3 regions of the Candidatus Clostridium eludens genome follow, and region 1 is predicted to be linked to each of the others. Evidence: predicted binding sites of a transcription regulator. Region 1 holds the regulator's gene; each other region holds the start of a gene.
The links. The regulator HrcA, encoded in region 1, represses chaperone genes, less so after heat shock. The targets are predictions, from matches to a motif close to TGTTAGCACTCNNNNNNNNNGAGTGCTAACA.

Region 1 (8,607 bases):
TAAAAAGTTTTTAACTTCTTCAGTTAAAGATATTATCACATCTGCAATTATATTTATAACTACAATATCCGCCTTTCCATGAACTCCCCCCATAAGATTTCCATGGGTTACTTTTATATTCTTTATATCATTATACCCTACATTTTTTAAAGCGGATTCTACGGCTACAGGATCTAAATCTACGGCACTTACCTGTTTTGCCCCAAGTTTTGCCGCAGTTATAGCAAGTATACCGGAACCTGTACCTATGTCAAATACATTTGATTCAATTTTAACATACTTTTCTAATGCCTTTATACACATTTTTGTAGTTTCATGAGTGCCGGTACCAAAGGCCATGCCTGGATCAATTTCCACCACTATATCCTCTTTTTTACTTTTGTATTCTTCCCATATAGGTTTTATTACTACTCTTTCTCCTACTCTATAAGGTTTATAGTATTTTTTCCAATTATTTTCCCAATCTTGTTCATTTACTTTGCCTACTACAATTAGCCCTTTGCCTTTGTTTATTCCGAAGTTTTCTAGTTCATTTATGCTGTCTTTTATATATCTTAGATAAGTATTAAGTCTTTCACTTTCCCTATAATATGCCCTAATTACCGCTCCATTTTTTATTTTTAGTAAACTTTCATCAAAATAATCCCAATCTCCTGGATGCTTTTTCTTAAATTCTATATCCTTAGTATCTTCTATGGATATGCCTTCAACTTCTGTATTGTATAATATTCCAGAAACCGCCTCTACAGCCTCACTGGTTGTGACAATAGATACTTCTATCCATTCCTTGCTCATAGATTTCCTCCTCTATAAAGTGATTCTTAGGTTCAGGTGGAGTTTGCTATAGAGAAATACTTATCTCCGTCTGAACCTTAGAAGAACTTATCCAGGCGCGTAGCAGTGCTTAACTCCCACTTTGATAGAAAAGCAAAGAACCAAAATTTTTAATTTTGTGTGAATCGCTTTCACAGAGTGCGATGGGAGTATTAGCTAATTGCCGCGTTCGGATAAAAATCAATATACTGACAGCCTTTGATTTTACAACTGTCAGTATATTGATAGACCTACTTAGTTATTATATTCAAAAATTTTATTTAAAACCATTTTTAAATTTATCTATAATTGACTTTTTTTCAGCATCTTTTGGATGAATTTCTCCACTAGCTTCCATAAACATCACAATGGCTTCTTTTTGCTTTTCATTTAAATTCTTAGGTACGTCTACAACTATATTTACATATTGGTCTCCTCTACCTCTTCCGTCAACTTTAGGAACACCTTTTCCTTTTAATCTAAATATAGTTCCTGGCTGGGTTCCTGGCGGAACTTCATACTTTACATCTCCATCTATAGATGGAACCTTCAAATTAGTTCCAAGTGCTGCTTTTCCGAAACTAATGTGAGCATCTAAGTAAATATCAAATCCCTTTCTTTTAAATTTATCATGGGGAGAAACCCGTAGATTTATATAAAGATCTCCAGGAGGTCCTCCGTGTTTACCATGTTCCCCTTGTCCTCTTATAGGTATTATATTACCAGTATCCACTCCTGCTGGAACTTTCACTTTTATTTTTCTATGCTTTCTTACTGTTCCTCTACCCTTACACTCCGGACATGGATTTTTTATTATGGTACCTTTGCCTCCGCATTTGTCACAGGTAGTCATGGTAACAAAACTTCCAAGTGGGGTACTTCTCTGCTGCCTAACCTGTCCTGTACCGCCGCACTTATCACAGGTATGAGCGTGACTTCCCCGTTTTGCACCTGTGCCACTGCAAGCTTCACAATTCTCATTTCTAGTTACAGGTATTTCTTTCTCTACACCAAAAACTGCTTCCTCAAAAGTCAAACTTAGAGTATATTCAAGATCTGAACCTCTTTCTGGTCCATTTCTCCTTTTCCCGGAAGAAAATCCTCCTCCAAAAAAAGAATCGAATATATCTCCAAACCCCCCCAAATCTGAAAAGTCAAATCCTCCAAAACCTCCCTGAAATCCTCCACCATTAAAATCAGTAGTACCAAACTGATCATATTGAGCCTTTTTCTGAGGATCTGTAAGTACTTGATAAGCTTCATTTATCTCTTTAAATTTCTCTTCTGCACTCTTGTCATTTGGATTCCTGTCCGGGTGGTATTTTAATGCTAATTTTCTGAAAGCCTTTTTTATATCCTGATCACTTGCCCCTTTTTCCAGTCCAAGTATTTCATAATAATCCTTTTTCGCCATTTTCGTATTTTTCACCACCTAAAATAAAAGTATTAATGCAAATTTCCAAGGCCTTTGATTATAAAATTACAATTTTCTACTTAAATTAAGGGAAGAGCTAGAAACTCATCCCTTAACTATTACTATTATACACATCTATTATATAATCGTGAAGAGAAAATATTATTTATCATCATCTACTTTATAATCCGCATCAACTACATTGTCATCTTTATTATCGTTACTTCCAGGTGCTCCTTGAGCACCTGCTCCTGCCTCCGGTCCGGCCTGAGCATTTTGACTGTATATCTTAGATGTAATTCCATAGAAAGTTTGAGTCAAATCTTCAGTAGACTTTTTAATTGTCTCTAAATCATCCCCATCCTTTACTTTTTTAACAGCTTCAACCTTTTCTTCTACAGCTTTTTTATCCTCAGCTGAGATTTTATCTCCTAAATCCTTTAAGGTCTTTTCTGTCTGATACACTATTTGATCTGCATTATTTTTTATTTCTATGGACTCTTTCCTCTTTTTATCTTGTTCCCCAAACTTTTCTGCCTCTTTTACAGCCTTATCTATTTCATCATTACTCAAGTTAGTAGATGCTGTAATAGTAATATTTGCCTCTTTTCCGGTTCCCTTATCTTTAGCTGATACATTTACTATACCATTTGCATCTATATCAAATGTAACTTCAATTTGTGGAATTCCTCTTGGCGCTGGAGCTATACCAGAAAGAGTAAATCTTCCAAGTGTCTTATCATCAGCAGCCATCTGTCTTTCACCTTGAACTACATGAATTTCAACGGAAGTCTGACCATCTGCTGCAGTTGAAAATACCTGGCTCTTCTTAGTTGGTATTGTAGTATTTCTTTCAATTAATGGAGTAGCAACTCCCCCTAAGGTTTCAATTCCAAGAGTAAGTGGAGTAACATCAAGAAGTAATATGTCTTTTACATCTCCTGTCAAAACTCCTGCCTGTATAGCTGCTCCCATTGCTACACATTCATCAGGATTAACTCCTTTGGATGGTTCTTTACCTGTAAAATTCTTAACTGCCTCCTGAACAGCTGGTATTCTCGTAGATCCGCCTACCAGTATAATCTTATTTATATCATTTATTGTAAGTCCTGCATCATCTAATGCTTTCTTCATAGGATCTATTGTCCTGTCAACCAAATCCTGTGTAAGTTCATTAAATTTAGCCCTTGTTAAATTCATATCTATATGTTTTGGTCCAGTAGCATCTGCTGTAATAAATGGCAAGTTTATATTGGTTTGAGTTGAAGATGATAACTCAATCTTAGCCTTTTCAGCGGCCTCTTTTAATCTTTGGAGTGCCATTTTGTCATTTTTCAAATCTATTCCATTGTCAGCTTTAAAAGTATCTGCTATATAATCTATTACTTTCTTATCGAAATCATCTCCACCTAAACGAGTATCTCCATTTGTAGCTTTAACTTCAAATACACCATCTCCAAGTTCTAGTATAGATACATCGAAAGTACCTCCCCCTAGGTCGTATACAAATATCTTCTGATTAGTATCCATTTTATCCATTCCATAGGCAAGAGAAGCTGCTGTTGGTTCATTTATTATTCTAAGCACTTCAAGACCTGCAATTTTTCCCGCATCTTTAGTAGCCTGTCTCTGACTATCATTAAAATATGCCGGTACAGTGATAACTGCCTGTGTAACAGTCTCTCCTAAATAAGCTTCCGCATCTGCTTTTATTTTTTGAAGTACCATTGCTGATATCTCTTGTGGTGTATATTGTTTTCCATCTATATCAACTTTATGATTTGTTCCCATTTCCCTCTTTATTGAAATTATTGTCTTATCAGGATTTGTTATTGACTGTCTTTTTGCAACCTGACCTACCAATCTATCTCCATTAGCCTGAAAAGACACTACAGAAGGAGTTGTCCTTGCACCTTCTGAATTTGCTATTACTACCGGGTCTCCACCTTCCATAACCGCAACACAAGAATTTGTTGTTCCTAAATCAATACCTATTACTTTTGACATGTTAACTTACCTCCTAAATTTAACTCAGTTGAGATTTATCTTGTATACATCTTGTTTACACAAATTTAACTTGATATGTTAAAAACTTAATTTGCTACTTTAACCATACTATACCTTATTATTTTATCTTCCCTTTTATATCCTTTTTGAAACACTTCTACTATAGAATTTTTATCGTATTTGTCATCTTCTACATGCATAACTGCATTGTGAATATTAGGATCAAATTGTCCTTCTGTTGAAATTTCCTCAACATTTAATTTCTCAAGTCCGGTATTAAACTGCCTAATTGTCATTTCTACACCTTTTTTCAAGTCTTCCATATCTCCTTCTACCTGCATTGCCCTCTCTAGATTATCTAGTACAGGCAACATTTCCTTTAATATATCTTTACAGACTTCAGAATAAATGGCTTCTTTTTCTTTAGCTGTTCTTTTTCTGAAATTATCATATTCAGCTGCTGTTCTTGAAAGTCGTTCCTGTAAAGTCTTAAATTCATTGTGTATTTTTTCATTTTCAGCCTTTAACTTAAGATTTTCACTTTTTAATTCTGCTTCTAAATCCAGTTCTACAATTTTACTTTCATCTATTTCTTCCCCATCTATTTTTTCTTCATCCACTACTTCTTCCTGCTGAATATTCTCATCATTATTTAAATTATCACTACCATCACAGCAGCCATTCTCTTCTCCCTGCCCTGCACCACCTTCAGGTTTTTCTTTAAAATTTACTGTATTCATATCCTCTTCCTTTAACATTTAGACATTTCCTCCAATCTAATATTTTATCACCACTTACACAAACTTATGTTAGGCAGTCTAAAACCATATTGGAAAACAAAAGCCCACTTACCTTTAATTTTTCTATTTTTCTTCTGAATAAGTATGACTTAATATATAATTCATTTCCCTCACTACATTTTCTAATATTGATATAACTTTTGAATAAGGTATTCTTGTAGGTCCTATTACACCAATTTCTCCTATAGGTCTTTTATTCAAACTATAAACTGCAGATACTACACTGCAATTCTCTGCACCCTCTATATAATTTTCTTCTCCTATTTTTACTGAAATACTTGACTCACTATTTAATAACCCACTTACCTTATCTTTGTTATCCAACATAGACAAAAATCCTCTTGCTTTTTCTATATCCTTGTATTCTGGATAGTTAAATATATTGGTAGCTCCCTGCATATATATTTGTGAATTGTCAACACTGTTTAGACTATCATATAAAGCAGAAATTATATGATTAAATATATCCTCATAGCCATTTAAATCTATTCTTAGTTCATTTATAACTTTTAGATTTATCTGCTCGGCACTTAGATTTTTTAATCTAGCATTTAATATATTGCTTAATTTAGCAAGCACCTCATCTGAAATAGCCTTACCTACCTTTATCAAATTGTTTTTTATAATTCCACTGTCTATTATAATTACTAACAATATACTTTTATTCGATTCAATATTTATTAGTTGTACATGTTTTATATACCCTTTTCTTATGGATGGTGCTTTTACTATGGAAGTAAGTCTTGTTAACTGGGATAAAAGATTAATAGCCTGCTTTATTATTTTGTCAACTTCAAACAATGCGGCATCTATTATCTGACTTTTTATTATATAAAGTTCTTCTGGACTTAAATTTGGTATTGGCATTAATTCATCCACATATAACCTATATCCTTTATTTGAAGGTATTCTCCCTGAAGAACTATGAAGTTGCTCTAAATATCCCATTTCTTCTAAATCTGACATTTCATTTCTTATAGTAGCTGAACTTACACCTAAATTGTACTTTTTAGCTATGGTTCTGGATCCCACAGGTTCTGCTGTATTTATATAATCATTTACTATTGCCTGAAGTATTCTTATTTTTCTCTCGTCTATTTCCATAATATCACCTCTTTATTAGCACTCGTTACTACTGAGTGCTAATTACCATGATTAAAAAATATCACTCATAATTTTTTTTGTCAACATCATATAAATTATATTATTTAAGCAAATAGTTGAGTTTACCAAGTTTAAAATTAATTTCATAATTGTTTCTCATGTTTTCTTAGAATATCTAACATAATTGGTATCATGTTAATATAAATTCACACATTACACTGTTAGATACCTCTATGCCTCTCTTATTTAAATATAGCCTACTATCCTCTAGTATTAGTATTTTGTTATGTACATACTTGTTTATCACATCTCCATATACAGAATAAATATTTCTATTAAATCTGTTATTGAAATCAATTATAGAAATTCCATTTGTCTTTCTAAGTCCCATAAACATAAACTCTTCCATATCATCACAAACAGAATTTTTATGTTTATCTAATTTTAAAACCTCTCCTTTAATACCTTCTTGGATATATTGTTCTATACTTTCTGTGTTTCTATACCTATATCCACATACATAGGAATGTGCTGCCGCACCACATCCTATATATTCATTTAAATTCCAGTATGCTAAATTATGTCTGCATCTCCTGTCCTTCTTGCAAAAGTTAGATATTTCATATTGTTCATATCCTTTTTCTGAAAGAAATTCTAATGTAAAATCATACATTTGTCTCTCTTCTTTTTCAGAAGGCAGATTTAATTTATTTTCTTTATATAGATTATAAAAAGGTGTACCTTTTTCTATACTAAGACTATAACAGGATATGTGTTCAGGTGAAATTTGAACTATATTTTTCAAACAATTTTTCCAATGTTCTAAAGTTTGTTCAGGAAGCCCAAACATAAGATCTATATTTATATTGGAAAATCCTAAATTTCTTGCCATTTCATATCCTTCTAAGAAATCATCTAAAGTATGAATTCTTCCTAAATTTTCAAGCATACTGTTTTGCCATGCCTGAAGACCTATACTTAATCTATTGACCCCCATGTTTTTGAAAAATCTAAGCTTTTCTTCTGTAAATGTACCTGGATTTCCTTCTACTGTAAATTCCAAATTCTCGGTTTTATTTAAATTTTCTATAGAATTATATATATTATACCATGCTTTCAACGATAAATAGGTGGGAGTTCCCCCACCTATAAATATGGTATTTACTTTCCTATTTCCTACAGCTTCTATGTCTTTAGCCAGTATTTCTGAATAATCAACCATAAGTTTTTCTTTTCCACTATAAGAAGGAAAGTCACAATAAAAACACTTTTTCTTACAAAATGGTATATGTATATACAAAGATAGAGGTTTGTTATTATTTACTTTTTTGTTACCATACATAAAATATCCTCCGGATTATGTATCATAAATCCATATAAATTACCTTTAAAAATATTATCTCCTTTATTTTTAAACAAATATATTAATCAATCTTCAGTTTTAAGTATAGCCATAAACGCCTCCTGTGGAATTTCCACTGATCCTACCTGTCTCATTCTCTTTTTTCCCTCTTTTTGTTTTTCAAGGAGTTTTTTCTTTCTTGTTATATCTCCTCCGTAACATTTTGCAAGGACATCCTTTCTCATGGCTTTAACTGTTTCTCTGGCTATAATTTTTCCCCCAACAGCAGCCTGTATAGGTATTTCAAAAAGCTGCCTTGGAATTATTCCTTTCAACTTTTCAGCTATACCTCTGCCTCTCTCATAAGCTCTTTCTTCTGGAACAATCATAGACAGTGCATCTACCATATCACCATTTAAAAGTATATCCAGCCTTACTAACTTAGCAGAGTTATATCCTTTTAGTTCATAATCCAATGATGCATATCCTCTAGTTTTAGACTTTAAAACATCAAAAAAATTATATATTATTTCATTTAGCGGGATTTCATAATTTAATGACACTCTGGTAGTTTCAATATACTGCATATCTTTAAAAATTCCCCTGCGGTTTTGGGCAAGTTCCATAACTGCTCCTACATATTCAGAAGGGGTTATTATAGATGCTTTTACTATAGGTTCCTCCATATATTTTATTTCTGAAACCGGAGGCATATTGGAGGATTTGTAAGTTCTATTACTGTGCCATCTGTTTTTTCTATTTTGTATATAACAGAAGGAGCTGTGGTTATTATATCTAAATTAAATTCCCTCTCCACTCTTTCTTGTATAACATCCATATGTAACAATCCTAAAAATCCACATCTGAATCCAAATCCTAATGCTACAGATGTTTCTGGCTCAAAATTTAAAGCTGCATCATTTACCTGCAGTTTTTCCAATGCCTCTTTTAATTCCCCATATTTGGCTCCATCAACAGGATATATACCACTGTATACCATAGAAATTACAGGCCTATATCCTTTTAAGGGCTCCTTGGCCTGATTTTTAGCTCCAGTTACAGTATCACCTACCCGGGCATCCCTTACATTTTTAATAGATGCAGTAAAATATCCTACATCACCTGCC
Region 2 (8,607 bases), on a different contig from region 1:
CTGAATTAACAGCTCAAGTTAAAGCTTTAAATCTTTAATTGATTTGTAAATTTATATAAACTATATAAATAGTATTTTCTATGTTAAAAACCTCCCTGCAGCATGCATTGTGCTGTAGTGGAGGAAAATATAAATGTATAAATGCTTGTTATTTTAAGCATACTAGTTTTAATTAAATTAGGTGCTTAATATAATTTGAGCACATTAAATTTTAAAGAAGGAGTGACATATATGAGTATTAAAAGTGTAGCAGTTTTAGGTAGTGGAACTATGTCTCGTGGAATTGTGCAGGCTTTTGCAGAAGCAGGGATAGATGTAATTATCCGTGGAAGAACTGAAGGTAGTATTTCAAAAGGTTTGGCAGCAGTAAAAAAATCTTATGACAAAAAAGTATCAAAGGGAAAAATATCCCAAGAAGATGCTGATAAAATAGTTGGAAGAGTAAGTGTAACAACTGAACTTGAAAAATTAGCTGATTGTGATCTTATAATAGAAGCAGCATCTGAAGATATGAATATAAAGAAAGATTATTTTGGGAAATTAGAAGAAATATGCAAACCTGAAACGATCTTTGCTACTAATACTTCTTCATTATCTATAACTGAAGTAGCAACAGCTACAAAGAGACAGGATAAATTTATAGGAATGCATTTCTTTAATCCAGCAAATGTTATGAAATTAGTTGAGATCATAAGAGGCATGGCTACTTCTCAAGAAACTTTTGATATTATAAAAGATCTTTCTGTTAAAGTAGGAAAAACTCCTGTAGAGGTAGCAGAAGCTCCAGGATTTGTTGTAAATAGAATATTAATACCAATGATAAATGAAGGAGCAGGCATTCTTGCAGAAGGAATAGCTTCAGCAGAAGATATTGATACAGCTATGAAATTAGGAGCTAATCATCCAATGGGTCCTCTAGCATTAGGCGATCTTATAGGATTAGATGTATGTCTTGCTATCATGGATGTACTTTATAATGAGACTGGAGATTCAAAATACAGGGCTCATCCATTACTTAGAAAATATGTAAGAGCAGGTTGGTTAGGAAGAAAATCAGGAAAAGGATTCTTTGCTTATTAAAAATTATATGATTTAGTTAAATTTAAATTATAATAATTAAAAAGAATTTTGGGCTAATTAATGATTAGTCTAAAATCTTTTTTTAATTATGTAGTTTTTTGCAGTTATAGCAATAAATGTATCTTTGGGCAAAATTCAGTACATATTTCAAATATAATAATATGCTTGAAAATATGGATGTTATGTAAATATTTTTGCACAAAACTTTTTCACAGTAACTTTCTTATAGTAGTGCAATTATTTTGTTATTATGATATAATACAATAAAGGGCTTATGTTTGAAGTGAAATTTAAGTCTTGGATTTAAACGTTTTATAAGTTTTATTAGTTTTTCAGATGGGGTGAATGGAATGTATAAAATTGTAGACAAACAGGCTCTTGCACCTAATATATATTCAATGGATATAGAGGCGCCAAGGGTAGCTAAGTCCTGTCTTCCAGGACAATTCATTATAGTTATAATAGATGATAAGGGTGAGAGAGTGCCTCTTACTATTTGTGACTATGATGCAGAAAAGGGAACAGTAAAAATAGTGTTTCAGACAATGGGTGCATCAACAAAGCAATTGGCAAAATATGAAGCAGGAGATTATATTAGAGACTTCGTAGGGCCTTTAGGAATGCATTCAGAATTTGTGGACGAGGATCTAGAAGAACTTAAGAAAAAGAATATTATATTTGTAGCGGGTGGAGTAGGAACAGCTCCAGTTTATCCACAGGTGAAATGGTTAAGTCAGCATGGAGTAAAAGCTGATGCTATAGTAGGCTGTAAATCTAAAGCTCATTTACTTTTAGAAGAAGAGATGAAAGCTGTTACAGACAATTTGTATATAGCTACTGATGACGGAAGCTATGGATTTAAAGGATTTGTTTCAGATAAACTTAAAGAACTTCTTGATAACAAAGAAGGAAAGAAGTATGACTGTGTAGTTGCTATAGGACCAATGATTATGATGAAGTTTTTGTGTAAACTTACAAAAGAATATGGAGTAAAAACTATAGTAAGTGTAAATCCAATAATGGTAGATGGAACTGGTATGTGTGGAGCTTGTAGGCTTACAGTAGGTGGAGAAGTAAAATTCGGATGTGTAGATGGACCAGAATTTGATGGACATTTAGTAGATTTTGATGAAGCAATGAGAAGACAAGCTATGTATAAAACAGAAGAAGGAAAAAAGATTCTTCAAGCAGAAGAGGGAGATACCCACCATGCTAAAGGATGTAAGTGCGGAGGTGACAAGTAATGGCTGTAGATAGAATGAAGAGAGTGCCAATAAAAGAGCAAGATCCACAAGTTAGAGCAACTAACTTTCAGGAAGTATGTCTTGGATATACTGAAGAAGAAGCAGTAAATGAGGCATCAAGATGTTTGAATTGTAAGAAACCAGGATGTGTTTCAAAATGTCCTGTTTCAATAAGTATCCCAGAATTTATTGACAAAGTTAAAAATAAAAATTTTGAAGAGGCAGCTAAGGTTATAGCAAAATCCAGTGCACTTCCTGCAGTCTGTGGAAGAGTATGTCCACAGGAAAGTCAATGTGAATCAAAATGTGTGCTTGGAATAAAAGGAGAAGCTGTTGCTATAGGAAAACTTGAAAGATTCGTAGCTGACTGGTCCAGAGAAAATAATGTAGATCTTTCAGATAAAAAACCATCAAATGGTAAAAAGGTAGCAGTTATAGGAAGTGGTCCTTCAGGACTTACTTGTGCAGGAGATTTAGCAAAACTTGGATATGACGTTACTATATTTGAAGCACTTCATGAAGCAGGCGGAGTTTTGGTTTATGGAATTCCAGAATTCAGACTTCCAAAGGATAGTGTAGTAAAACATGAAGTTGAAAATGTAAAAAAATTAGGTGTTAAAATAGAGACAAATGTAATAATAGGAAGAACTATTACGATAGATGAGCTTGTAGAAAATGAAAGCTTTGATGCTGTATTCATAGGTTCTGGTGCAGGACTTCCAATGTTTATGAACATACCAGGAGAAAATTTAAATGGTGTATTGTCAGCTAATGAGTTCTTAACTAGAAGTAATCTTATGAAGGCATTTAAAAATGATTATGCTACACCAATAAAAGTTGGTAAGAAAGTTGCAGTAATAGGTGGAGGAAACGTTGCTATGGACGCAGCTAGAACTGCATTAAGATTGGGATCAGAATCATATATAGTATACAGAAGATCAGCAGAAGAAGTTCCAGCAAGGGCAGAAGAAGTTCATCATGCTAAAGAAGAAGGAGTACAATTCCATCTTTTAACTAACCCTATAGAAATATTAGGTGATGACAAGGGTTGGGTTAAAGGTATGCGTTGTATAAAGATGGAACTTGGAGAACCAGATGCATCAGGCAGAAGAAGACCGGTTCCAATAAAGGGTTCAGAATTTGAGTTAGAGGTAGATACAGTAATAATGTCACTTGGAACATCACCAAATCCATTAATAGCATCTACAACAAAAGGACTTGAAATGAACAAACGTAAGTGTTTAATAGCAGAAGAAGAAACTGGATTGACTACAAGAGAAGGAGTATATGCAGGAGGAGATTCCGTAACTGGAGCTGCTACTGTTATACTTGCTATGGGTGCAGGTAAAAAAGCTGCAAAGGCTATAGATGAATATTTAAGCAAGAAATAATTACTGAAAAGCTGTATTAGGGTAACCTAATACAGCTTTTTAATATTTAGGAGATAATTAATGAACTATAGTGTATAATGATATTAAAAATTTATAAGGAGTAGTTGTATGGACTTTAATTATATAGAAGATTTTGAGCAGGGAATCATAATAAAGGATGTACGAAATTTTGAATTGTCTCATATATTTGATTGCGGTCAATGTTTTAGATGGAATAGGCAAAAAGGCGGAAGCTATATAGGTGTAGCTTTTGGAAAAATTATTGAAGTAGAAAAAAAGGACAATGATATATTGATATATAATACATCCGAAAAAGATTTTAAAGAAATATGGTGTGAGTATTTTGATTTAAACCGTGACTATAGCGAAATAAAGACTATACTAAGCAAAGATCCCATTTTAAAAGAAGCTGTGGAATTTGGCTGTGGAATTAGGCTTTTAAAACAGGATCCTTTTGAATTGGTTGTTTCCTTTATAATATCAGCTAATAATAGAATTCCTATGATAAAAAGGACTATAGAAAATATAAGCAAAAAATGGGGAGAAGCTTTGGAGTTTAAAGGTAAAGTTTACTATGGCTTTCCTAAATTAGACAAATTAAAAGAAGCTACATTGGAAGAGCTTGAATCCTGTGGAACAGGTTTTAGAGGTAAGTATATTAAGGACACTGTATCAAAAATTTATGATAATGGCACAGAGGGTAAAGAAAGTTATGATAGATTGTATGATATTAGTTGGATTAAGATGCAGCAAGATGAAATTTGCCATAAAGAACTACAAAAATTTATGGGGATAGGTCCTAAAGTGGCGGATTGTATTATGCTTTTTTCTATGCAAAAATATTCTGCTTTTCCTGTAGATGTGTGGGTTAAAAGGGCTATGAATTACTTTTATCTGGCACCGGATGTATCTTTAAAGGGCATAAGAGATTTTGGAATAAAAAAATTCGGCAAGTTATCAGGCTTTGCCCAACAGTATTTATTTTATCATGCAAGGGAAAATAATATAAAAGTTTAATAAAATAAAGTAAATATTTCAAATAACTATTCCATATTAGGTTAAAATATATATAGCAGTTTTTAGAGTATAGGATAGTGAATTAATCATAGTTAATATTAAAATATAAAATTGTTAAGAGGATAGTTATATGTTGAAACATATTAAGAAAAATTTAAAAGAGTATAAATTTTATGGACTGTTGCTAATTGTATTTACTGTTTTTATTATTTCAGCTTATGAATATTATAGTAAGTATATATGTTTGTTTACAGAACCTCATAAGATAAAAAATATAGTAATGTCTTATGGCAAATATGGTGTGATTGTATTTGTATTTATTCAAGTTTTACAGGTTGTTGCTTTTTTTATACCTGGAGAGATTGTTCAAATTGCAGGAGGCTATATATATGGAGTATTTGGAGGAAGTGTTGTATCTATTCTAGGTATAACTTTAGGTAATTTAATTGCCTATGGTGTATCTAGAATTTATGGAAGGCCTCTTGTAAATAAAATAATATCTTATAAGAATTTAAAGTTTTTTCAAACAATATTGGATTTGGGTAGTGTGAATTTTATAGTATTTATATTGTATTTAATTCCTGGAATACCTAAAGATATTTTAGCTTACATATGTGGTATATCTAGAATAAAATTCAAAAATTTTGTATTTTATTCTACATTGGGAAGATTACCTGGAATAATTATTTCTGTCTATTTTGGTTCAAAAATATATTCGGGAGATAAAATAATAATTATAAGCATAGCCTTAGTAAGCATATTTTTGTTTATTGTAGGAATTTTCAAAGGAGAAAAAATACTAGTGAAGATCTTAAAAGATAAGAATTCACAAAGCAATGAACAACTTTAGTTCAGTGGTGTAGGTGCTTTATGTAATGGCTATACTTTGGATTTATAATATGTTAAATCAAAGTAAATTATAATAATTTTGTATATATAAATTTAATAGGAAAATACTAATAATGTATATTATATATGAAATTATTAGCAATAAGGTGAAATAAGGACATAATTAAAGTATATGCTGTATTTTTTACCATAAATAGTTCAATAAGTGTGAAATTTAAATTTGAAAATATAAAGGCTATTCATTATTATAATAATTGTATTAGCACTCATGGTTGATGAGTGCTAACAATAAAGTGAAAAATAATTTAAAATAAATTAAAAGTATTTTTAAGGAGGGGTTTAGATGAAAATTAGACCACTTGGAGACAGAGTTGTAATTAAAAAAATTGAAGCTGAGGAAACTACCAAAAGTGGTATTGTTTTACCGGGAAGTGCTAAAGAGAAACCACAAGAAGCAGAAATTGTGGCAGTAGGACCTGGTGGAGTAGTAGATGGCAAAGAAATTAAAATGGAAGTTAAAGTAGGAGACAGAGTATTATTCTCTAAATATGCCGGAAATGAAGTTAAAATAGATGGTGTGGAGTACACTATTTTAAGACAGGATGACATACTTGCTATAGTTGAATAATTAGTTAAAGAATGTAATTTAAAAAAGAAATAAGTATTTTATATAACAGAAGTTGTAAGGAGGTTTTTTTATGGCAAAGAGTATTCTATTTAGCGAAGATGCTAGAAGAAAAATGCAAGAAGGTGTAGATAAATTAGCAAATACAGTGAAGGTTACCCTAGGACCTAAGGGAAGGAATGTAGTGCTTGATAAGAAATTTGGTTCACCGCTCATCACAAACGATGGAGTTACAATAGCAAAGGAAATAGAATTGGAAGATCCATATGAAAATATGGGAGCTCAACTTGTAAAGGAAGTTGCTACAAAGACCAACGATGTAGCCGGGGACGGAACAACTACAGCTACATTACTTGCTCAAGCTATAATAAGAGAAGGATTAAAAAATGTTACAGCTGGAGCAAATCCTATGCTTATAAGACAGGGTATAAAATTAGCAGTAGATAAAGCTGTAGAGGAAATAAAGAAAGTTTCAAGAACTGTAAAGGGCAAAGAAGATATAGCAAGAATTGCAGCTATATCAGCTTCTGATGAAGAAATAGGTGAGTTAATAGCTGATGCTATGGAAAAAGTAGGTAATGAAGGAGTTATAACTGTTGAAGAGTCAAAAACTATGGGAACCGAGTTAGATGTAGTTGAAGGTATGGAATTTGACAGGGGTTATTTAAGTGCATATATGGTGACTGATACAGAAAAGATGGAAGCTTTATTAGATGATCCTTATATTTTAATCACAGATAAAAAAATAGCTACTATTCAAGATATACTTCCATTGTTAGAGAAAATGGTACAACAAGGAAGAAAATTACTTATAATAGCTGAAGATGTTGAAGGAGAAGCCCTTACGACTTTAGTTGTTAATAAATTAAGAGGAACATTTACTTGTGTGGCAGTAAAAGCACCGGGTTTTGGTGATAGAAGAAAGGAAATGCTCCAGGACATAGCAATACTTACTAATGGTAAGGTAATATCAGAGGAGCTGGGAAGAGATTTAAAGGAAGTTTCCTTAGAGGATCTCGGAAGAGCAGAGTCAGTAAAGATTGATAAAGAAAATACTACTATAGTAAACGGAAGAGGAGATAAGAAATCTATAGAAGATAGAATATCTCAGATTAAGGTACAGATAGAAGAAACTACTTCTGAGTTTGATAAAGAAAAACTACAAGAAAGACTTGCAAAACTTTCCGGTGGAGTAGCTGTAATAAAAGTTGGAGCAGCAACAGAAACTGAACTAAAAGAGAAAAAGATGAGAATAGAAGATGCCCTAGCAGCAACAAAAGCTGGTGTGGAAGAAGGTATGGGACCAGGTGGTGGAACAGCATATGTAAATGCAATTCCAGAGGTTTCAAAGCTAACTTCAGATACACCAGATATAAAAGTTGGTATAGATATAATAACAAAGGCACTAGAGGAACCGGTTAGACAAATAGCGGCTAATGCAGGCGTAGAGGGTTCAGTAATAATTGAAAAAGTTAAAAGTAGTGAAGCTGGCATAGGATATGATGTACTAACAGATAAATATGTAAGTATGATAGACAATGGAATTGTAGATCCTACTAAAGTTACAAGATCAGCACTTCAAAATGCAGCGTCTGTAGCAGCTACTTTCTTAACTACTGAAGCAGCAGTTGTAGATATTCCAGAAAAAAATAATCCAGCTTTACCAGGAGCACCAGGAATGGGCGGAATGGAAGGAATGTATTAATTGCATGATTTCAAATCAACCTAGTATCTATTTAGATACTAGGTTGATTTTTAGTTTAAGAATATTATAAATTCACGTTGACAAAAACTAAAAAATTGAATAAAATAGTGTAAATAGTTAATAGGATAGATAGAAATGTATTAAAATTCATAAAAAAGTAAATAGATTTTTTTATTCAATTCATATATACCCCAGTGTGCTGGGGAAATATCTACAGAAAACCGTAAATTGCTCACTATGAGTGGAATTATTATGGTAAAGTCATATTAATTTTCTTTAAATGAATTTAATATGTTTTTTTTATTAGCGTATATTTTATTAAAATACTATAATTTAAGAATGGGAGTGGTTTAAATTGGCAAAGATTCTAAAAGAGGCGTATACTTTTGATGATGTACTTTTAGTACCAAATAAATCTGAAGTTTTGCCAGGAGAGGTTTTATTAAATACTAATTTAACTAAAAATATAAAATTGAACATACCTCTTGTTAGTGCTAGTATGGATACAGTTACGGATTCAAAGATGGCTATTGCTATGGCAAGAGAAGGCGGCATTGGAATTATACATAAGAATATGTCTATAGAACAACAGGCTATGGAAGTAGACAAGGTAAAAAGACAAGAAAATGGAGTAATAACAGATCCATTTTATCTTTCACCAGATAATAGTATAAATGAAGCATTGGCACTTATGAG
Region 3 (8,607 bases), on a different contig from region 1:
ACATTGTTAGTCAGTGGAGAAAATGACAATTTGGAGGAAGTGGAGAAAATTTCAAAATTCTTAAGTTCCATAGATGATAATATTCCACTGCACCTTTCTAGATATTTTCCAAGGTATAAATTTAAAAGTTCTCCTACGGATGTAAAATTTATGAAAAAAGCAGAAGAAGTGGCAGAAAGGTATCTTCATAAAGTGATCTTAGGAAATATATAGTAATGTATCCATATAAATATATATTTGTCCTAAAGTTACCCAGGAGGTATATGATATAATATTATTTAGAAATAGTCACTTTAAAATATAGATAAATTTAGGAATAAAATAATTACTGCAATTGTTTTGAGAAAGGAAGTCGAAAATAATGAAAATACTAGCGTATAGTCATAGAGCTGATGAAACTATATATTTTCAGAAGTTTAGTGAAAAGTATAATATTGAAGTAGTGCTGTGTGATGATGCACCTAATATGGAAAATGCAGATCTGGCAAAAGGATTTCAGTGTGTAAGTATTATTACAACTCCTGTTCCAGCTGAATTAATAAAAAAGTTTCATGAAGTTGGAGTAAAGTTTATATCTACCAGAACTATTGGTTATGATCACATAGATATTAAAAAAGCTAAAGAACTAGATATTCATATAGGAAATGTAACCTATTCACCAAATGGTGTAGCTGATTATACTCTTATGATGATTTTAATGGTAATACGAAAAATGAAATCTATTATAGAATGCAGTAATGTACAAGATTACTCTTTAAAAGGTGTACAAGGCAGGGAATTGAAAAATTTAACCGTAGGGGTTATTGGAACTGGAAAAATTGGACAAACAGTAATTAAATATTTAAGTGGATTTGGGTGTAAAATAATAGCCCATAGTTTACATGAAAAAGAAGAAGCAAAAAAATATGCTGAATATGTTTCATTAGAAGAACTTTTTAAAAATAGTGACATTATTACATTACATATCCCCGCTAAAGAAGATAATTATCACATGATTAATAAAAATTCCATAGAAATGATGAAAGATGATGTATGTATTATTAATACGGCACGAGGGTCTCTTATTAATACTGGTGACTTGATTTGTGGCATTGAACAGAAAAAAATTGGAGGGGCAGCTTTAGATGTCATTGAACATGAATCTAATCTTTATTACAATGATTTGAAAGGTCAGATATTAGACAATAGGGAACTGGCAATTTTAAAATCTTATCCTAATGTAATTATTACACCTCACACAGCTTTTTATACGGATCAATCTGTAAGCGACATGGTGGAAAATTCTATTTTAAGTTGTATTTTATTCATGGAAGGAAAGGAAAACCCTTGGGAAGTTATATAATAGAGTAGAGAAGAGTTCTTAATCTGAAATTTGAGAATTACTTTATAAATAATTAAGACAACAGAAGTGTTGTCTTATAAAATATGTTTAAAAATAAAAAAACAGTAAAATTAACTACTGTGGACTTGAATTTATGTTTAATTATGATATAATGAAACATGTATAAAAATAACATCATACCAAACAACTTAATCATACCATATTCAAAGGTATATGTCAAGTGTTTCGTTCAAATTCTTTTAAAAAGGAGAGATAATTATGAGCATGCCTGAAATATTTCATTCTCTTAGTGATTTTAAAAGATTAAATGCTGTAAATGAGCTTTTAAAATTAAATACCTATTTAAAAAAACAAAATCTTACCCTGACCCTAGAAGATATGAAAGATATTTTAAACACAAGAAATTTCACTTTAAAAGCCCATGGTAGAATTGAACTAGATATCAACTTAACAAAAGATATCATAAAAGAACTCGGAAACTCTCCATATGTAAACCAGCATAATTTAGTTGAAAGTATTAATGATATATATGAAATATTCCATTATATAAAAAATTGTACATCAGATTTTCTGGGGGATGAAGAAATATTTAAAGCTGTAATGTTTTTTTATAATAAGGTCTATAATGGTTCAATAGAACTTTTAAAAGGAAAGGGAATTGAAAAAATTATCAGTAACTTCAAAAATAATAAATATCTTACCAACATAAATGATGAGGAGGATAATGAATTTTGAAGACCTTATCTGAAAATATAAATATAGAAATTTTCTCTATTTTTAAAGAATTAATGATAAAATATACAAGAGGCCAAAGTAGTTCTATAAAAGAAGACAGTGCAGTTAATATTTTAAGTTCAATATACTATTCCATAAATACATTTATAAAAAATTATAAAAATCGCCAAAACTTTTCTTCCTTAATGTCTGAAAAAGGTGTTAGTACAATATACAAAGAAGGTCTTAAAATTCTTGAAAGTTGTGTTGAGGATTGCAGGATATGTTATGAATATATAAAAGAAAATAAGCTTAACATTCCTCTTGAGGTTTATAACGATACAGTAGATGTTGGTCTTTGTGATTTTTTTAACAATTATGATATAATATTTGATGCGCAAGATATACCATGTAGTATGGATTATCCTCTTATTTTTGATGATATGAACATGAAGGGGATTTTTTATATAAAACAATATCTTGAAAAATTAAAAATTGAGACTGAATTTTGTAATCTTTTTACACAGTCATCTATTAGAAAGATACTTAGAAATTATGGCAAAAAATATAGAATAAATATTATAAAATCTCCAATTAATGTGTTTGAAGTACTCCTTCAACAGTCTGTTTTCATAGCTTTATCTAAAAGTAATGAAAAAACTCTTGAAATTTCAGTATGTCATGTTGAAAACATTACAAGAATTCTTTTTCAAAAAAGTGATGATGAACTTATATGTATTATAAATAAAGCCTTTAAGGATGTAATAGAGAAATTTAATATTAAAAATAAAAAACTTGTAGATTATATAGGTAAATGTAGAGAATCATTTACAATAAGGTTTCTAGCGGCGTATGAAAGTGGTAACATTTTAAATATGATTATTATGGGAAATAAAAAATTTGAAAAACACAAAATAGTGTTTAATGAAGGTAAAAAAATGAATGATTACAGGTTTGCCTATATTGTAGATGCTGTAATGAAATGCCCACATATTAAGGATAAACTCAATATTATATGTTCAAATTTACATTCACTTGAAGATTATATAGACCTTCTGGATTCTCAGTGTTTGTTTGGTGATGAATATATAGAAGTATTTAAGGTTTTGGATGATATGTCACTTGCAGTGCTTGGTAAAACAGTATTCTATGATGATTTAAGATGTAATTCCTTTGAATTATCATCTGAAAGGCTACTTAAATGTAAAAATAACATGGAGTCAGAATGGCAGAATTATTATGTTGAGTTTTTATTAGGTTTACAAAAAAATAGAATAGAAAACATAGAAAAAATAATAGTTAAAATTGACATAGATGAAGATTTAATGTAAAAATATATTGACAAAGAAAAAATAATTGCTAAAATAAAGTTAGCACTCAAGTATTAAGAGTGCTAACAAAGAAGAAAAACTTAAATACGTTAAAGTCCTTTTTATATAAGGTTATATAAGAATTATATATGGATATCTATGTAGTAATATAGTATATAGTCAAATATAGTATCAATTACATAGATTTCATGTGATCTACAGGTAGAGTCTATGTTTTAATAAAGGTTTTAACACCTATATACTAGATATATAAAGAAAGGAAATGATAAAATGACTGCAAAACAATTTAAAGCAGAGTCAAAGAGATTACTTGATTTGGTTATTAACTCTATTTATACAAATAAAGAAATATTTTTAAGAGAGCTCATATCCAATGCAAGTGATGCAATTGATAAAAGCTATTATCGTTCACTTGTTGATGAAGATGTCAGTTTTAACAAGGATGATTTCTATATTAGAATTACTGTGGATAAGGAAAAAAGGACACTTACAATTGTTGATACAGGTATAGGCATGACAGAAGAAGAGCTGGAAAATAACCTGGGTACTATTGCAAAGAGTGGTTCTTTTGCATTTAAGAATGAGAATGAATTAAAAGAAGGAGTAGATATTATAGGTCAATTTGGAGTTGGCTTTTATTCTGCTTTCATGGTGTCTGATTTGGTTACGGTAAAAAGCCGTGGTATTAATTCAGATAAGGCATATAAATGGGAATCAAAAGGGGTAGAAGGATATGCTATTGAAGGCTGCCAGAAAGAAGAGGTAGGAACTGAAGTAATATTAAAAATTAAAGAAGATACTGAAGATGAAAAATATGATGAACTTTTAGATGAGTATAAAATAAAATCTTTGATTAAGAAATATTCAGACTTTATAAAATATCCTATTAAGATGCTGGTAAAGAAAAGTAAATTAAAAGAAGGCAGTGACAAGGAATATGAAGATTATTTTGAAGATGAAACCTTAAACAGCATGGTACCAATTTGGAGAAAAAATAAGAATGAATTAAAGGCTGAGGATTATGAACAATTTTACATGGATAAGCATTTTGGCTATGAAAAACCTATTAAAACAATTCATGCCAGTGTAGAAGGGGTAACAAGTTATAACACATTACTCTTCATTCCAGCAAGAACTCCTTATGATTTTTATACAAAGGAATTTCAAAAGGGGCTGGAACTTTATTCAAATGGTGTATTGATAATGGAAAAGTGTGCAGATTTATTACCAGATTATTTTAGTTTTGTGCAGGGACTGGTTGATTCTGCAGATCTTTCTCTTAATATTTCAAGAGAGCTTCTACAGCATGATAGACAACTGAAATTTATTGCTAAAAAAATAAAGGATAAGATTAAAAGTGAACTTTTATTAATGCTTAAAAATGATAGGGAAAAGTACAACGAGTTTTATAAAAACTTTGGTAAACAGCTTAAATATGGTGTTTATTCTGATTTTGGAATGAATAAAGATGTACTTAAGGATTTACTTATGTTTTACTCTTCCACAGAGAAAAAGCTTGTAAGTATTGATGAATATATTTCCCGTATGAAAAATGACCAAAAGTTCATATATTATGCAACAGGTGACAGTGCAGAGAAAATTGATAAATTGCCGCAAACTGAACTGGTTAAAGATAAGGGCTTTGAAATATTGTATTTTACTGATGATGTAGATGAATTTGCTATTAAAATGCTTGTGAATTACAATGAAAAAGAATTTAAATCTGTTTCTAGCAAGGATTTAGGTTTTGAATCTGATGAAAAGGCAAGTGAAAAAGAAACAGAGGAAAATAAAGAATTATTTGATTTTATGAAGGAAACTTTAAAAGATAAAGTGAAGGAAGTCAGAGCATCCAAAAGATTAAAAACACATCCTGTTTGCCTTGCAAGTGATGGAGAGTTGTCTATTGAAATGGAAAAAGTGCTTAATATGATGCCGGAAAGTCAAAATATTAAAGCTGATAAAATTTTAGAAATAAATACAAGTCATGAAATGTTTAATGCTATTAAACAGGCATTTGTAGAGGATAAGGATAAACTAAAACTCCTTTCAAATGTCTTATATAACCAAGCATTGTTAATTGAAGGGCTTTCTGTAGATGATCCTGTGCAGTTTGCAAATGACGTATGTTGTCTGATTAAATAAAATTGAAAAAGGAAGTTAGGAGAAAAGGTGGTTTCTATGCTGTATAGGAATCATCTTTTTTAAGTTATATTGGTAGCTAGGGACATTATTGTATTTCTTATTTCTTTGTGCTACTATAGATGTTATTAATATTTAAATAAATTGCATAAATTTTCAAGTGTCTAATCAAAAGTATTTTAATATCTTTAGGGATAGATTTGTGACTTGTAAGCAAAGGAGAGAGTTAAGAATGAATCGATTCTATGTTAATTTTTTGACTGCAGGACATTTTGCTGCAGATTTCTATCAAGGGGCATTACCTGCAATACTTCCTTTTCTTGTTTCAGATAAACATTTTAGTTATACAGCTGCTGCCTTTTTGATTTTTGCAGCAAATATTAGTTCGTCTATAGTACAACCTTTGTTTGGAATTTGTTCAGATAAAATTTCTGTACCATGGACACTGCCTTTTGGTTTAATAATGGCGGGAGTGGGCTTTGGCATATCAGGAATTATAAATAATTATTGGATCATGGCTGTTTTTATAGCATTAAGTGGTATTGGCATAGCTTCTTTTCATCCAGAGGGAGTGAAACTAGCAAATAATTTTGCTGGAGAAAATAAGGCTACAGGTATTAGTAGGTTTGCCGCAGGTGGAAATATAGGATTTGCAATAAGTCCTATAATAACTACGGAAATTTTGTTATTGTTTGGACTAAAGGGAACAATTATTTTGGCATTGCCTGCTGTAGTTATGTGTATAATGTTTTTATTTCAATTATCAAATTTTACAAAAAATAAGGATAAGATTAATGTTAAGTTAGAGCTAAAGGCGAAAGATAGGGTTGATGAGTGGAAGCCATTTGGTCGTTTAACAGCAACCCTTACTTGTCGTGCTATGATTTTCTTTGGGCTTAATACATTTTTGCCCCTTTACTGGATACATGTATTAAACCAATCTAAACGAGGAGGAAGTATAGCATTATCAACACTGATACTTATAGGAGCAGTGGGAACCCTTATTGCAGGGCGTTTAGCAGATAAATTGGGAAATAAAAAGGTAATAATGGCAGGTTTCCTAGCTCTTATACCTTTGCTATTTATATTTATAAATGTTAGTAGTGTTTTTATATCAACTGTGTTATTAATACCAATAGGTCTTGCACTCTATGCACCATATAGTCCTATGGTAGTATTGGGACAAAAGTATTTGCCAAATCATATGGGATTAGCATCAGGAGTTACTTTAGGACTGGCTGTTACCATGGGGGGAGTGATTTCGCCACTGCTTGGATGGATATCAGATAATTATGGAATTCATGCAGCCATATCCTGCCTGACTATATTACCCATTGCTGCAGTGTTTTTAACTTTAACTTTACCTATGCCAAAAGTTGATTCCGTTGGAAATAACATTAATAAGGAAAAAGCTCTTGGAAAATTATAAAAATGTACAAATCAGCTTTTAGCACTGCCGAAATTAGAAAGTTGAGATAGAAGCATCCCTGACATCATTAAAAAACAGCCCAAATATTCTCTTAATTGTAAGGTTTCGCTTAAAATTATCATACCACCTATGGTAGCAAAAACAGATTCCATGCTAAGTATAATTGCAGCATGGGAAGGTTTGGCGTGTCTTTGGCCCAGTATTTGCAAGGTATATGCTATACCTACGGAAAATATTCCACCATAAAGTATGGGGATAATAGCTCCATACAGATTGTGTATATTTGTTTTTTCAAAAATAAGCGACACTGTCATACTAAGTATGGAACAGGTTAAAATTTGTACAAAAGATAACTTTAATCCATCCACTTTTTTTATAAAGCGATCAATAAGTAGTATATGTATTGCCCAAAAAAATGCACCTATAATCTCTAATAAATCACCCTGGCTTATAGAAAAATTTTCATTAACGCTTAAAAAATATAAACCGATGGCAGTTATAGTTACGCTAATCCAGGTAATTACGGGCGTATTTCGTTTGAGGAAAATACTTATAATAGGTACAAATACTATGTATAAACCTGTTATAAATGCTGCTTTTCCTGCAGAAGTATAATTCAATCCTATTTGTTGAAAAGAAACTCCAAAAAAAAGCACACATCCAGTTATGATTCCTGGAGTTATGAAATTATAGGACTTATTATAATTATTTATATTTTGATTTGGTGCCTTATTAAAGTATAGGAGCAGGGGAATTAAAGAAATACCTCCCAGTGCAAACCTAACTCCATTAAAAGCAAAGGGTCCTATATATTTTGCACCAACCTTTTGGGCTACAAATGCCATACCCCATATTGTTGCTGTTATCAAAAGAAGAATGTTGGATTTTAATTCTTGTTTTTTCATTTAATTCTTATCACCTACCTAAATAATTTAAATTTTATTGGTATTATTGTGCTCTTACGCCAATATTATAATCATATCACAACAATTTCTTTAATTACAAGACATTTATCCACTAAGAATAACATGTAAATATTCTTGTTTTTTTATAAGAAACAGTATACTATAAAGTCATGATATTTATTTTTAAATAAGTATCTATGTTAATAGTTATTTCTTTAAATGTACCTATACCTAATATAAGAAAAGAGGGGATATTTTTATGAAGAGCATAAAAAACATATCTGCTATAGGATTAGGGGCTATTGGATGCGCATATAATAGTAAGTTATATGATATGAATCCATCAGGAATAAAAGTTATAGCAGGGGGACAAAGGGCAGAGAGATATAAAAAAGATGGATTTGTAATTAATGGAAAGAGGTATGATTTTACATATGTATCTCCGCAGGAAAAGTGTGAGCCCGCAGATTTAATTATTGTTTCAGTAAAAGCAAATCAGTTAAATCAAGCTCTTATGGATATAAAAAATCACGTAGGGAAAAATACAATTATTCTTTCTCTTATGAATGGGATTACTAGTGAAGAAATTATAGGAAAAGAGTACGGTATGGATAAGATGTTGTATTCACTATGTATTGCTATTGACGCCAATCGTAAGAAAAATAATATTTATTTTTCTAGTTATGGCAGTATAATTTTTGGGGAAAAGAAGAATATAATTTATAGCGAAAAGGTACAAGCTGT

Region 2: a site for HrcA is predicted at 5,839-5,869, ahead of groES (co-chaperone GroES). Genes of this name have one in related genera too.
Region 3: a site for HrcA is predicted at 3,425-3,455, ahead of htpG (molecular chaperone HtpG). Genes of this name have one in related genera too.

Annotation. Positions count from the first base shown of each region.
Region 1 is NZ_JBJHZX010000012.1:45,951-54,557, reverse strand. It holds gene prmA (50S ribosomal protein L11 methyltransferase) at 1-795, opposite strand, end outside; gene dnaJ (molecular chaperone DnaJ) at 1,091-2,227, opposite strand; gene dnaK (molecular chaperone DnaK) at 2,390-4,234, opposite strand; gene grpE (nucleotide exchange factor GrpE) at 4,321-4,974, opposite strand; gene hrcA (heat-inducible transcriptional repressor HrcA) at 5,098-6,138, opposite strand; gene hemW (radical SAM family heme chaperone HemW) at 6,329-7,480, opposite strand; partial or broken gene lepA (translation elongation factor 4) at 7,567-8,607, opposite strand, start outside.
Region 2 is NZ_JBJHZX010000001.1:138,699-147,305, reverse strand. It holds gene ACJDU8_RS00630 (electron transfer flavoprotein subunit alpha/FixB family protein) at 1-38, shown strand, start outside; gene ACJDU8_RS00625 (3-hydroxybutyryl-CoA dehydrogenase) at 238-1,080, shown strand; gene ACJDU8_RS00620 (sulfide/dihydroorotate dehydrogenase-like FAD/NAD-binding protein) at 1,431-2,324, shown strand; gene gltA (NADPH-dependent glutamate synthase) at 2,324-3,715, shown strand; gene ACJDU8_RS00610 (DNA-3-methyladenine glycosylase family protein) at 3,824-4,732, shown strand; gene ACJDU8_RS00605 (TVP38/TMEM64 family protein) at 4,863-5,582, shown strand; gene groES (co-chaperone GroES) at 5,925-6,209, shown strand; gene groL (chaperonin GroEL) at 6,280-7,911, shown strand; purine riboswitch at 8,072-8,169, shown strand; gene guaB (IMP dehydrogenase) at 8,267-8,607, shown strand, end outside.
Region 3 is NZ_JBJHZX010000022.1:51,749-60,355, reverse strand. It holds gene amrS (AmmeMemoRadiSam system radical SAM enzyme) at 1-213, shown strand, start outside; gene ACJDU8_RS14920 (D-isomer specific 2-hydroxyacid dehydrogenase family protein) at 362-1,342, shown strand; gene ACJDU8_RS14915 (DUF6323 family protein) at 1,601-2,077, shown strand; gene ACJDU8_RS14910 (DUF6179 domain-containing protein) at 2,074-3,387, shown strand; gene htpG (molecular chaperone HtpG) at 3,658-5,532, shown strand; gene ACJDU8_RS14900 (MFS transporter) at 5,762-6,958, shown strand; gene ACJDU8_RS14895 (DMT family transporter) at 6,970-7,863, opposite strand; gene ACJDU8_RS14890 (ketopantoate reductase family protein) at 8,123-8,607, shown strand, end outside.